2 linked regions of the Marichromatium purpuratum 984 genome follow. The protein of the gene in region 2 interacts with the protein of the main gene of each other region in a pairwise test. Links are inferred from orthologs where the notes say so. Each region holds a gene or a part of one and is shown on either strand. Other genes may lie near its edges.

Region 1 (6,235 bases), 220 kb from region 2 along the record:
AGCCCGCGCAGCGCCCGGTAGAGATCGAGCGGCGGGGCCTTGAAGGGGATCGACAGCCGCTGCGAGAGCACCACCTGCATGCAGTCGCCGGCAAGGATGTAGTCCTTTGTCCGCTCGACCGCGTCCTTGAAGCCCTGCTCGGTGAAACCGGAGACGAAGTCGCTCTCGTCGACCCGGCGGCGCTCGCCGCTGTGGTGCGGCACCAGCGGTCGACACATGCGCTCGGTGAGCGCATTGATCCGCGCCTGCCCCGACTCCAGGGTGTCGCCCGCGGTGGGGTCGAGATGGAGGACGATATAGAGCCGACCGCTGAGGTTGTCGAATACCACCACCTCGTCGGAGACCATCAGCAGGATGTCCGGGGTGTCGAGCAGATCGGGGTTGGGCGAGTCGCCGAGCCGGGGCTCGATATAGCGGATGGTGTCGTAACCGAAATAGCCGACCAGACCGCCGGTGAAACGCGGCAACCCCTCGACGTCGAAGGCCTCGAAACGGGCCTGATAGGACTCGATCCAGGCCAGCGGGTCGGCGACCTGGTGCGACTCGATCACGGCGCCGTCGCGCTCCAGGCTGACCTCGTGACCACGCACCCGCAGCAGGGTGCGGCAGGGCAGGCCGATGATCGAGTAGCGGCCCCATTTCTCGCCGCCCTGGACGGACTCGAAGAGATAGGAGTTGGCGCCGGCGGCGAGCTTGAGATAGACGCTCAGCGGGGTCTCGAGGTCGGCGAGGACCTCGCTGACGAGCGGAATGCGGTTATAGCCCTGCTCGGCGAGGGCACAAAAGGTCTCGGGAGTCATGTGGATCTCCTGACGGCTGAGTTTGGACGATAGGGGTCAGACGAAGGCGACTTAGCGTCGCCATCGCCACCCTACCGTCACTCGAGCCGCGTCGATCCACATGAGGTGTCAGAGTCCGTTTGCCGTGTCGTCGCCCCGCGTTCAGCGGGACGGGGCCAGTATCCCGGTCAGTTCGGTCAGCGAATCGATGACCGCGTCGGGACCGCTGTCGCGGATGTCCTGGCCGTGATTGTACCCATAGCTGGTGCAGATGATACCGAATTTTGCCGCCCGTGCAGCACGCACATCGCTCACCGAGTCGCCGATCATCAGCGAGGCGGCCGGTTCGGCGCCGAAATGACGCGCCGCATGCTGCAGCGGCAGCGGATCGGGCTTGCACGCCGGCAGGGTATCGCCGCTGATGATGATGCCGAAGTCCTCGTAGAGCCCGAGATGACGCAACAGCGGCCCGGTGAAGCGCGCCGCCTTGTTGGTCACCAGCCCAAGCGGATAGCCGGCCGCCTTGAGGAAGTCGAGCCCCTCGCGCACCCCGGGATAGAGGGCGGCGCGCTCGAAGGTGTACTCGGCATAGAGTTCGAGGAAGATCGGATAGGCGCGATCGAAGTCGAGCGGATCGGGCTCACCCTCGAGCGCGCCGACTAGGGCGCGACGCACCAACCGCTCGAGCCCGTTGCCGACCCAGTTGCGTACCGCCGTCTCGCCGCAGGGCGCGCGCCCCAGACGCGCCAGCATGGTGTCGACGCAATAGGCGAGATCGGGGACGCTGTCGACCAGGGTGCCGTCGAGATCGCACAGCACCATCTGCGGACGCTGGAGCGGCCCCATCAGCGCTCTACCCCGGCCAGCGCCTCGCGCATCTGACCGATGATGGTGTCGTAGCGGTTGGGGTCCTCGGCGCAGCCCTTACCGAAGATGCCGGAGCCGGAGACGAAGGTATCGGCGCCGGCGGCCTTGATCTCGGCGATGTTGTCGACCTTGACCCCGCCGTCGATCTCGAGACGGATGTCACGACCGCTGGCATCGATACGACGGCGCGCCTCGCGCAGCTTGTCGAGGGTCGCGGGGATGAAGCTCTGCCCGCCGAAGCCGGGGTTGACCGACATCAGCAACACCATGTCGACCTTGTCCATCACATAGTCGAGATAGCTCAACGGCGTGGCCGGGTTGAACACCAGCCCCGACTTGCAGCCCTGATCGCGGATCAGCTGCAGGCTGCGGTCGATGTGCTCGCTGGCCTCGGGGTGGAAGGTGATGTAGCTCGCACCGGCGGCGGCGAAGTCGGGGATGATGCGATCGACCGGCTTGACCATCAGGTGCACGTCGATCGGGGCCTCGACCCCGTGCTTGCGCAACGCCTCGCACACCAAGGGTCCAATGGTGAGATTGGGCACATAGTGATTGTCCATGACATCGAAATGGACGATGTCGGCACCGGCGGCCAGCACCTGGTCGACCTCCTCGCCGAGCCGGGCGAAGTCGGCCGAGAGGATCGACGGGGCGATCAGGTCTCGGGTCATGGCAGGGTCCCCCTGGATTGCTGTTATTGTGCGACGCGCCCCGAGCGGGACGCGACTGGGTACGAACAGATGCGCCGCGCGGGCTCAGAACCCCATCGGCGGCGACAAGGTGAAGGAGACGCTCGACGGCTCGTCGTACTCGACATCGCCCTCCTCCCACTCCAGCGAGCCCATGCTGTGGGCATCGCGCCAGTAGGTCTGGTAAAGCTCGAACACCGGGTTATCGAGTACCTGGGTGGGCGCGCCGAGGGTCGCCTCGAGCTGATCGCGGGTCACGCGATACCAGTCGAGTCCGGCCTCGCCCTTGACGAAGGTGATCGCCGCCAGGCGATCGTCGACGAAGCGCAGGATGCGCTGATCGAAACGCACATCGCCCAACACGGGATCGGTGCGCGGATCGACACAGATAGTGAACTCACGCCCTTGGAAATGCTCCTGGTGCAACACCTCGAGGCCTGCCGGCCGAGCATCTTCCCAGTCCAATCCACCGCGCGCACGATCAAGCTCGGAGGCGAGCGCCTGGCCGCCAAAGAGCAGCGCCAGCGCCGCGATCAAACCGTACCACTTCACTCCACCACGCATCCTCGATACCACCATCGCTCATCTCGTTCAGGAGCGCCCGAGTATAGGCAGAGCCCGCACACGGGTGCAATGACGGGCCGTCACCAGCGACCAGGGGATTGAACCGCCAAGATACCGTCTTGCCCGTCAAGCGCCGATCTGCAACCAGCCTCGCCTACTGGAGGCTGATCGCTGGAAGCTGATTCGAACCGCCAAACCGCAAAGAGCGCAAAGGAGAGGTAGAGCCTCCAGCGACCAGCCTCCAGTCGCCAGTGGGTGTGCGTTCTCAGCAGCAGCACGGCCTGTCATCACCTTGGCGCCAGTGCTTGAGGACCAGCGACCACTGGCCGCTGGTCGCTGACAACTTGAACACCTTTGCGCTTTTTGCAGCTTGGCGGTTCGATCCTCCCGGCTGGTGGCTGGTGGCTGGTGGCTGATGGCTGGCGGCTGTTGGCTGGCGGCTGGTGGCTGGTGGCTGGTGGCTGGTGGCTGGTGGCTGGTGGCTGGTGGCTGGTGGCTGGCAAGCGTAAGCGGCAGCACTCACCCGCGGGCGCGGGTGATGGTCTCGTAGGCGCGGCGGATCTCCTGGGTCTTCCGCGAGGCGGCACGGACCTGCGCCTCGCTCGCCCCTCGCGAGACCAGCTTGTCGGGGTGGTGCCGGCTCATCAACCGACGATAGGCTTGCTTGACCTCGGCGTCGCTCGCCCGGGCGCGCACGCCGAGCAGTGCGTAGGCGCCAGCGAGCGCGGGCTGACGGCGCGGCGCCGCACCCGCCGCCGAAGAGGTTCCGGCGCGCTCGCGCGAACGGCGACGCAGCGAGACCACCAGCTCGATCCGACGGTAGACCGCACCCGACATCGCGAGCCCCCGGCGTATGGTCTCGAGCGCGGCACGCTGCGCCCGCGACGGCGGTCCGTCGACATAGGCCATTGCCAGCGCCACCTCAAGCAACGGGCGCGCCAGCACGCGGCGACCGGCGATGACCTCGCGCAGCGCGGCGACCTCGGCGGAGAGGTCAAACGTCGAGGCCTTGCCGGCATTGAACAGAGCGATCGCCGCCTGACGCTGCGGCGCACCCAGCCCCATCTCAGTCATCACCGACTCGGCCTGGGCGATCTCGCCCTCGCTCACCCGGCCATCGACCTTGGCCAGATACCCCATGATGCGGAAGCCACCCTCGAACAGGCTCTGCTGGATGCGTGAGCGTTGTTCCAGGGTGAGGCGCTCGCCCCCAACCCCGCCCCAGCCACGATCGACGCCACGCCCGAGCGCGGCACCGAACAGCGCCCCGAGCGGACCGCCGAACACCAACCCGAGACCGCCGGCGACGGCCGTACCGAACCAGCGCATGCATGTACTCCGTATGATGATTGCGACATCAGGATGTCGGGCCGGATCCACCAACACCAGGGGCCGGCGCAGGCTCGCAAGACTAGCACGACGCGGCGGGCCTAACCCGTCCGGTTTGGAGGGATTGCTAAGATGATGCGATCACCACTTCGCACCGGTCACAGGAGACCCAGATGCACTACAGACGACTCGGCCGCACCGACCTCGAGGTCAGCGCGCTCTGTCTCGGCACCATGACCTTCGGCGAACAGAACAGCGAGGCCGAGGCACACGCCCAGCTCGACCGCGCCCGCGCCGCCGGGATCAACCTCATCGACACCGCCGAGGTCTATCCGGTCCCGCCCTGCGGCGAGACCCAGGGGCGCACCGAGACCTATATCGGCAACTGGCTCAGACAGCGCGGCTGTCGTGATGACATGGTGCTCGCCACCAAGGTCGCCGGTCCCGCCGACTGGCTGCCGCACCTGACCAGACGGCTCGACCGACACAACATCGCCAACGCCATCGAGGGCAGCCTGCGTCGCCTGCAGACCGATGTGATCGATCTCTACCAGCTGCACTGGCCGGACCGGCAGACCAACTTCTTCGGTCGGCTCGGCTACAGCGCCGCCGAGATCGACGACAGCGTGCCACTGCGCGAGAGCCTGGAGGCGCTCGCCGAGCTGGTGCGCGCTGGCAAGATCCGCCATGTCGGTCTTTCCAACGAGACCCCCTGGGGGCTGATGCACGCCCTGGCACTGGCCGAGCAGCACGGCCTGCCCCGGGTGGCGAGCATTCAGAACCCCTACAACCTGCTCAACCGCACCTTCGAGATCGGCCTCGCGGAGGTCGCGCTGCGCGAGGACTGCGGCCTGCTCGCCTACTCGCCGCTGGCCTTCGGCGTACTCACGGGCAAGTACCTCGACGGCCAGCGCCCGGCCGGAGCGCGCGTCACCCGCTTCTCGCGCTTCAAGCGCTACAACAACCCCCAGGCCGAGGCGGCCACCGCCGAATACGTCGCCCTCGCCCACCGCCACGGTCTCGACCCGGCACAGATGGCGCTGGCCTGGGTCAACACCCGCCCCTTCGTCACCAGTACCATCCTCGGCGCCACCACACTCGAGCAGCTCGAACACAATCTCGGCAGCCTCGAGACCGAACTCGACGCCGCGCTGCTCGCCGAGATCGAGGCGATCCAGACCCGTCAGCCCAACCCCTCGCCCTGAGCCGACACGGGGCTCAGTCGAGCACGCCAGCGGTCGCGAGCGCCGCCCCGACCAGGTCGTCGAGGCCGACCCGGGTGCATTTGAACCCGGCCAGTCGCACCGCCCGCGCGCTCGCCGGCGCAAGCTCAAGCCCACGCAGCAGACCGTCGATCACCCCGGCGTTGAGACAGTCACCGGCGCCCAAGCTGTCGACCACCCGCGCCAGCGGCAAGGCCGGATGATGACACGGGGCAGCGCCGGGTATCCGGCTCCAGGCACCGCCCTCGCCCCAGCCGAGCACCCAGCAGGCCTGCGGCGCCAGCGGTGCCAGGGTCGCAAGCGCCCGCGTCGGCGTCTCGCCACCACGGGCACGCGCATAATCGCGCCCGACCAGCACCAGGTCGGCCAGCGCGGCCAGCGACTCGCCCCCCGGACGCGGCTTCTCCAACTCGACCGAGACCCGCGCCCGCGGACGCAGCCGCCGTACCCGGCCTATCATCGCGGCGGTCTCGACGGGGTTGCGACCCTCGAAGTGCACCCAGTCGACCCCGTCGAGTCCGACGCGGGCGAAGCCGGCGACATCGAGCTCGGGAAGATCGCGATGATGGACGATGGTGCGACTGCCGGAAGCACGGCTGAGGGTGATGTAGGAGGTCGGGGTGGCGGCTCCGGCGACCCGTCCCACCGCGGCGAGCGCGATCCCGCGCCGCGCCAGGTCGGCGGCGATGAAGGCGCCCCCGGCATCGTCGGCCAGGGTGCCGCTCCAGGCACAGCGCCACCCGAGCTGGGCCAGCACCGCCAGGGTATTGGTGGCATTGCCACC
Region 2 (7,884 bases):
TTCGACAAGGCCAACCGCTCCTCGCTCGGCAGCTTCCGTGGGCCGGGCATCGAACGGGGGTTGCAGATCCTCGAGGCGGTGCGCCAGCGTATCGGCGTGGCGGTGCTCACCGACGTGCATGAGGACACCCCGCTCGACGAGGTCGCGGCGGTGGTCGACGTGCTCCAGACCCCCGCCTTCCTCTGCCGTCAGACCAACTTCATCCGCGCCGTGGCCGCGCAGGGCAAGCCGGTCAATCTCAAGAAGGGGCAGTTCCTCGCCCCCTGGGACATGAAGCACGTGGTCGACAAGGCCCGTGACACCGGTAACCAGCAGATCATGGTCTGCGAGCGCGGCGTCTCCTTCGGCTACAACAACCTGGTCTCGGACATGCGGGCCCTGGCGGTGATGCGCGAGACCGGGTGTCCGGTGGTGTTCGATGCCACCCACTCGGTGCAGCTTCCCGGTGGTCAGGGCACGAGTTCCGGCGGTCAGCGCGAGTTCGTGCCGGTGCTGGCGCGCGCGGCGGTGGCCGCCGGCGTCTCCGGGCTGTTCATGGAGACCCACCCGGACCCCGATCAGGCGCTCAGCGACGGCCCCAATGCCTGGCCGCTGGAACGCATGCAGGCGTTGCTCGAGACCCTGGTCGAACTCGACGGCGTGGTCAAGCGTGCCGGTCTGATCGAGTGTGCCGAATCCCCGTCGAGCTGAGGGCAGGGCCGTGCGTGCGGCCCTTCCCCTTTGTGGCGCGACAGCCCAGAATTCACCATCGACCCCAATTTCTCAGGAGAATCGAAGCATGTCCGAGATCGTCGACGTCCGTGCCCGCGAGGTAATGGACTCCCGAGGCAATCCGACCGTCGAGGCCGATGTGATCACCGCCGACGGCGCCATCGGTCGCGCCATCGTGCCCTCGGGTGCTTCCACCGGCTCGCGCGAGGCCTTGGAGCTGCGCGACGGCGAGACCGATCGCTTCTGCGGCAAGGGCGTGTTGACCGCAGTGGCCAACATCCAGGGCGAGCTGCGCGAGGCGCTGATCGGCATGGACGTGCTCGATCAGCAGGCGCTCGATCGCCGCATGCTCGCGCTCGACGGTACCGACAACAAGGGCCGGCTCGGCGCCAATGCCCTGCTCGGTGTGTCGCTGGCCAATGCCCATGCCGCCGCGCAGGAGAAGGCGGTGGCGCTGTTCCGCTCGATCTCGAGCGGTCCCTACCGGCTGCCGGTGCCGATGATGAACATCATCAACGGCGGTGAGCACGCCGACAACAGCGTCGATTTCCAGGAGTTCATGATCATGCCGGTGGGTGCCACGAGCATCCGCGAGGCGGTGCGCTACGGCGCCGAGATCTTCCACGCGCTCAAGTCGGTGCTGCATGCCCGTGGTCTGGCCACCAGCGTCGGCGACGAGGGCGGCTTCGCCCCCGACCTGGCGTCCAACGAGGCGGCCATCGAGGTCATCCTCGAGGCGATCGAGAAGGCCGGCTACAAGGCCGGCGAGGACATCTTCCTGGCGCTCGACGTCGCCGCCTCCGAGTTCTACGAGGACGGCCAGTACCACCTCAAGGGCGAGGGCCGCACCCTCGATGCCGAGGGCATGGTCGACCTGCTCGAGTCCTGGGTCGATCGTTACCCGATCCTCAGCATCGAGGACGGTCTCGCCGAGGGCGACTGGGACGGCTGGAAGACGCTCACCGAGCGGCTCGGCGCGCGGGTGCAGATCGTCGGCGACGACCTCTTCGTCACCAACACCAAGATCCTGCGCGAGGGCATCGACAAGGGCATCGCCAACTCGATCCTGATCAAGGTCAACCAGATCGGCACCCTCACCGAGACCCTCGAGGCGATCGCCATGGCGCACGCCGCCGGTTATACCGCCGTGGTCTCGCACCGCTCCGGCGAGACCGAGGACACCACCATCGCCGACCTGGTGGTCGCCGCCGGCACCGGTCAGATCAAGACCGGCTCGCTGTCGCGCTCCGATCGCATCGCCAAGTACAACCAGCTGATGCGCATCGAGGACCAGCTCGGCGACGAGGCCGCTTACGCCGGTCGCGACGCCTTCAAATGGCTGTGAACGACGCCCCCGGTCGTCGCTGAGCCTGCCCCGGGCCGCCGTTCTCGAGCACCTCATCCATGCGCCTGCTGATCGCGTTGCTGGTGTTCGTGCTGTTGGCGCTCCACTACCGGCTGTGGGTCGGTGACGGGAGCCAGGCCGAACTCGCCGCGCTGCGCCAGGAGATCGCCGCGCAGCGTGTCGAACTCGAGCGCCTCGGCGCACGCAACGCCAAGCTGCGCGCCGAGGTGGTCGATCTCGGCAGCGGGCTCGAAGCGCTCGAGGAGCGCGCCCGCGCCGAACTCGGCATGATCAGGCCCGGGGAGACCTTCCTGCAGGTGATCGAACCTCGCCCCTCCGTGGAGCCCCCGCATTGACCGCCAAACCCGCCTTCTGGGCAGTGATCCCCGCCGCCGGCGTCGGCCGACGGATGGGGAGCGCCATCCCCAAGCAATATCTCGATCTCGCCGACCGGACGGTGATCGAACACACCCTCGAGTGCTTCGTCGAGCACCCCGCCATCGCCGGTGTGGTGGTCGCCGTCGATCCCGCCGACCCCTATTGGCCCGAGACCCGTTACGCCACCCATCCCCGGGTGATCCGCGCGCCGGGTGGCGCGGAGCGCTGCAATTCGGTGCTCAACGGGCTCGAGGCGCTGAGCGGACAGGCCGCCGAAGACGACTGGGTGCTGGTGCACGATGCCGCGCGCCCCTGTCTGCGCCGCTCGGATCTCGACGCCATGCTCGAGGGGCTGGCCGATGATCCGGTCGGCGGCATTCTCGCGGTGCAGGTGCGCGACACCATGAAGCGCGCCGGTGCGGAGGGTCGGATCGAGACCACCGTTGAGCGCAGCGCCCTGTGGCACGCCTTCACCCCGCAGATGTTCCGCCTCGGGACGCTGCGTCAGGCACTGCGTCAGGCGCTCGCCGAGGGCGCGCTGGTCACCGACGAGGCCTCGGCGATCGAGCGCCTGGGGCAGGCCCCGCGGCTGCTCGAGGGCCAGTCGGACAACCTCAAGATCACCCGTCCCGAGGATCTGGCGCTGGCCCGTTTCCATCTGCAGCAGCAGGGGCGTCTCGACTGAGAACAACCGCTGTACCGGGGCGACGGATAGGCCCCGGCTTCCTTCAACCTGCCTTCGGAGAATGCGTTCCATGTTGATTGGTCAGGGTTTCGATGCCCATCGTTTCGCCCCCGGATGCCGACTGGTGCTCGGTGGTGTGGAGATTCCCCACGAGCTGGGACTGACCGCCCACTCCGACGGCGACGTGCTGATTCATGCGCTGTGCGATGCCCTGCTCGGCGCCGCCGGGCTCGGCGACATCGGTCGTCATTTCCCCGACAACGATCAGGCCTATGCCGGGATCGACAGCCGCATCCTGCTGCGCCGGGTGATCGCCAGCCTGCACGAGCGCGGCCTGCGGGTGCACAACGCCGACATGACGCTGATCGCCCAGCAGCCCAAGCTCGCGCCCTATATCGACACCATGCGCGAGGTGCTCGCCGGGGACCTGCAGTGTGAACCGGCGCGGGTCAACGTCAAGGCCACCACCATGGAGCAGATGGGCTTCACCGGTCGCGGCGAGGGCATCGCCGCCTCGGCCTCGGTGCTGCTGGTCGAATGAGCCAGCCGCCGCTGCCCGGGCACACCCCCTTCGCGCAGTTGCCGCGCGCCTATGGCGCGCCGCTCGGGCGCGGTCGGCTGCGGGTCGAACCGGAGGACTTCCAGGTCGAGGAGCGGCTCGCCTTCGAGCCCGACGGTGACGGCGAGCACCTGCTGCTGTGGGTGCGCAAGCGCGAGGCTAATACCGAGTGGGTGGCGCGGCGGCTGGCCGCCTGCGCCGGGGTGGCGGTCTCGGCGGTCGGCTATGCCGGGCTCAAGGACCGTCACGCGGTCACCTGGCAGTGGTTCTCGCTGCCGCGCCCGCGTGCCGGCGAGCCGGACTGGTCGGCGCTTGCCACCGACGGCATCGAGGTGCTGGAGGTCCACGCCCATCGGCGCAAGCTGCGGCGCGGCGCGCTGGTCGGCAACCGCTTCCGTCTCCTGATGCGCGACCTCGCCCCCGACCCCGAGGCCCTGGCCGAGCGGGTCGCGGCGATCGGCGCGCGCGGCGTGCCCAACTACTTCGGTGAGCAGCGCTTCGGGCGCGACGGTGGCAACCTCGCCCAGGCCCATGCGCTGTTCAGCGGCGCGCCGGTGCCTCGGGTGTCGCGTCATGTGCGCGGGCTGTGGCTGTCGGCGGCACGCTCGCAGCTGTTCAACGAGACGCTCGCCGGGCGGGTGGCCGACGACTGCTGGGATCGACCGCTCGATGGGGATCGTCTGCAGCTCGATGGCTGCAACTCGCACTTCGCCGTCGAGACCGTCGATGAAACGCTGCTGACGCGCTGTGCCCGACTCGACGTCCACCCCACCGGCCCGCTGTGGGGCGAGGGCGCGCCGCCGAGCCGGGGCGAGGTGTTGGCGCGTGAGCAAGCGGTGGCCACCGCCTTCCCCGGCTGGCCCGAGGGGCTGGCGGCGGCGGGGCTGGCGCAGGAGCGGCGCGCGCTGCGTCTGCCGGTGTTCGACCTCGTCGCCGAACAGCTCGACGGCGGTGTGCGCCTCACCTTCGAGCTGCCCGCCGGGGCCTATGCCACGGCGGTGTTGCGCGAACTGCTCGATGATTGGGCCACCGTCGACTAGCGCGGCCCGAAGCGTGCGGCGAAGGCCTCCGGGGTGAGCGGCGGGGCACACAGATAGCCCTGATAGGCCTCGCATCCCCGCTCGCGCAGGAATTCCAGCTGCGCCTCGGTTTCGACGCCTTCGGCGATCACCCGCAGTTTCAGGTTGCGCGCCATCGCGATGATGGTGGCGGCGATCTCCATGTCGTCGCGCTGTGCCGGGATGTCGCGCACGAAGCTGCGGTCGATCTTGAGTTCGTCGATGGCGAAGCGACGCAGATAGGCCAGCGACGAGTAGCCGGTGCCGAAGTCGTCGATCGACAGACGGATGCCGAGCGCGCGTAGTGCCTGGAGACGCTGCTCGACCTCGTCGCCTTCCCCCATCAGCATGCTCTCGGTGAGTTCGAGCTTGAGCCGGTGCGCCGGCCAGCCGGTCGCGGTGAGCGCCTGCTCGATGCAATCGACACAGTCGGGTTGCAGCAGCTGGCGCGCCGAGAGGTTGACCGCGATGGTCTCGAGGACCAGCCCGGCGTCGAGCCAGCACATTCCCTGACGGCAGGCGGTGCGCAGCACCCAGTCGCCGAGGGGCAGGATCAGTCCGGTCTCCTCGGCCAGGGGAATGAAGCGCGTCGGTGGTACCAACCCCTGGTCGGGCGTGTTCCAGCGCACCAGTGCCTCGCAGCCGATCAACGCGCCGCTGACACAGTCGAACTGTGGCTGGAAGTGGAGCAGGAACTCCTCGTTTCCCAGGGCCTGACGCAGCCGTGCCTCCAGCTCGAGTCGCTCGGCGGCCTGGGCGCTCAACTCCGGGGTATGGAAGCCATAGTTGCCGCGTCCCTGCGCCTTGACCTGATAGAGCGCGACCTCGGCGTGCTGGATCAGCTCGCTGGCCGAGCTGCCGTCCTGCGGGTAGACCCCGATGCCGATACTGGCGCCGACATGGATCTCGTGATCGCCGGGCAGGGTGATCGGTCGTCGCAACAGCTCGAGCAAGTCGCGGGCGACGCCCGCGGCCTGACGTGGCTGGTGCAGCCGCTCGAGCACCACCAGGAACTCGTCGCCGCCGAGTCGCCCGAGGGTGTCGCCCTCGCGCAGCCGGGTCGCGAAACGGTGCGCCAGGAGTTCGAGCAGGTTGTCGCCGGCAGGGTGACCGAGGCTGTTGTTGATGTGCTTGAAGCGGTCGAGATCGATCAGCAGCACGGCGATGTAGTGACCGTGACGCTGAGCGCGCTCGAGGGCGTGGCTGAGTCGCGACTGCAGCAGCAGTCGATTGGGCAGTCCGGTGAGTGGGTCGAAGTGCGCCAGACGTTCGCGCGCCGCCTCCGAGTGTCTGAGTTGGCTGAGGTCGGTCATCACCCCGACATAGCGCTCGGGATTGCCGGCGGTATCGGTGACCAGGCTGATCGACAGCAGTACCGGGCGCACCTCGCCGCTCTTGATGCGGTTCCAGATCTCGCCTTGCCAGTGTCCCTGTTCGAGCAGGCAGGCCCACAATTGCTGATAGAAGGCGCGACCCTGGCGCTCGGAGCGCAACAGGTTGGGGTTGCGACCGATGACCTCCTCGGCGCTGTAGCCGGTGATCTGGGTGTAGGCAGGGTTGATCGACAGGATTCGGGGTCTGAGGTCGGTGACCACCACGCCCTCGCGGGCGCTCGCCAGGACCGCGGCCGATTGGCGCAGTGCGTTGGTGGTGCGCGCCCGGGTCACCGCCAGCGCGGCGAGCTGGCCGAACTCGGCGATATGCGCCTGGGTGGCGGCGTCGGGGAGACCGGGAGTGGTGCGATAGACGACGAGTATGCCCAGCGCCTCGCCAGTGTCGTCGTGAAAGGGAAAGGACCAGCAGGCGCGGAGTCCGGCCGCCTGATGTTGTTCGAGGTACTGCTGCCAGGCGGGATGTTTGGCGATGTCGGCGACCAGTGCCGGGGTGGTGTCACGCAGCGTGGGGGCGAACGGGGTTCGTTCGGGCGCACAGTCCTCGAGCGCGGCATTGAGTACCGGTGCGAGGTGCGGCGCGGCGAAGCTGCGCAGCCGTTTGTTGACGGGGTCGCGTACCACCACCGAGACCCGCAGTCTGGGTTCGGCCTGCTCGAGCCGGGTGGCGATCTCGCCGAGCAGTTCGGGGAGCGCGCGGTCGTCGAGCAGGCCGTCGAGTACCGCCATGCGGGTCTCGTGGAAGTGCTCGGCATGCTTGCTGTCGCTGATATCGCGCCAGGCGCCGATCGCCTCGGTGTGCGCCGGGCTCTCGTGTCCGAGAATGCGCAGTTCGTCCTCGATCCAGCGCATGCCACCGTCACGGTCGAACAGCCGGTACTGCTGCCTGAGCTGTCCGCGGTTGACGAGCTGACCGAGGGCGCGCTCGACCGACTCGCGGTCGTCGTGATGGATCTGGCGCAGCCACCAGTCGGGGCGCATCGTCTCGTCGCGCGTGAACCCGAGCAGGGCGGTGATGTTGTCGCTGACCCAGGTCGGACGAGGGCGGTGCTGCTCGATGCGCAGGGTATAGAGCACCACCGGGCTGGCCTCGAGCATCAACCCGAGATGGGTCGAGGTCTGGCGCAGCGCGGCGCGTTCGCGGGCCAGCTCGGCCTGGTGGGCGATGCGCTCGAGCGTGGCGGTGAGCTGATGGAGATAGCCGGGCTGCTTGAGGACATAGGCGTCGACCCCGAGCTGCAGCGCGCGCGCGACCACGCGCTCGCCCCCCTGCCCGGAGACGATCACCACCGGCAGCGCGAGGTTGCGGTCGTCGCGCAGTTGCTTGAGTGCCTCCAGGGCGTCCAGACCGGGAAGACGGTAGTCGAGCAGCAGTACGTCGAAGGTCGAGGTGTCCTCGGCGGTGCCCGGCAGGTGATCGAGTGCCTCCTCGGCGCTGCCGACCAGAGTCAGATGGATGTGGGGGGCGTGACGGGTGAGATGGCGGACGGTGAGGTCGGCGTCGTCGGTGTTGCGCTCGGCATAGAGGACGCGCAGTCCGTGCCCGTGGCGCGCCTCGGCGCTGCGGAAGCGGCGCCAGGCACGGGCGAGCCGAGCGGGGAGTTCGTCCGCCTCGATCTCATCCTTGATCAGGTAGTCGTCGGCGCCGGCCTGGAGTGCGTCGGCCGCGCTGCCGGCATCGCCCGCGCCGGTGAGCACGACCACGGCCAGGGGGAGGCGCCGTTCACGGATCCAGTCGAGCAGCTCCAGCCCCGAGC

Evidence for each region. The genes of interacting proteins can lie anywhere in the genome.
Region 1: the proteins of eno (region 2) and rpe interact in binary tests that used the Escherichia coli proteins (3 or more experiments, as listed by UniProt). The link is inferred for Marichromatium purpuratum 984 from one-to-one orthologs.

Annotation. Positions count from the first base shown.
Region 1 is NZ_CP007031.1:344,727-350,961, reverse strand. Bases 472-3,434 are described here. They hold rpe (ribulose-phosphate 3-epimerase), read right to left. Parts: upstream 2,318-3,434; coding sequence 1,625-2,317; downstream 472-1,624. Other genes in these bases: djlA (co-chaperone DjlA), read right to left, coding at 3,419-3,434; MARPU_RS01575 (hypothetical protein), read right to left, coding at 2,402-2,887; MARPU_RS01585 (phosphoglycolate phosphatase), read right to left, coding at 942-1,625; trpE (anthranilate synthase component I), read right to left, coding at 472-800. In the rest of the region: more of trpE, read right to left, coding at 1-471; more of djlA, read right to left, coding at 3,435-4,228; MARPU_RS01565 (NADP(H)-dependent aldo-keto reductase), read left to right, coding at 4,402-5,433; MARPU_RS01560 (PfkB family carbohydrate kinase), read right to left, coding at 5,447-6,235. UniProt on the Escherichia coli protein: Catalyzes the reversible epimerization of D-ribulose 5-phosphate to D-xylulose 5-phosphate.
Region 2 is NZ_CP007031.1:563,959-571,842, forward strand. The notes cover bases 1-2,917. They hold eno (phosphopyruvate hydratase), read left to right. Parts: upstream 1-778; coding sequence 779-2,056; downstream 2,057-2,917. Other genes in these bases: kdsA (3-deoxy-8-phosphooctulonate synthase), read left to right, coding at 1-690; ftsB (cell division protein FtsB), read left to right, coding at 2,116-2,412; ispD (2-C-methyl-D-erythritol 4-phosphate cytidylyltransferase), read left to right, coding at 2,409-2,917. Also shown: more of ispD, read left to right, coding at 2,918-3,119; ispF (2-C-methyl-D-erythritol 2,4-cyclodiphosphate synthase), read left to right, coding at 3,190-3,660; tRNA pseudouridine(13) synthase TruD, read left to right, coding at 3,657-4,718; MARPU_RS02640 (EAL domain-containing protein), read right to left, coding at 4,715-7,884. UniProt on the Escherichia coli protein: Catalyzes the reversible conversion of 2-phosphoglycerate (2-PG) into phosphoenolpyruvate (PEP). It is essential for the degradation of carbohydrates via glycolysis.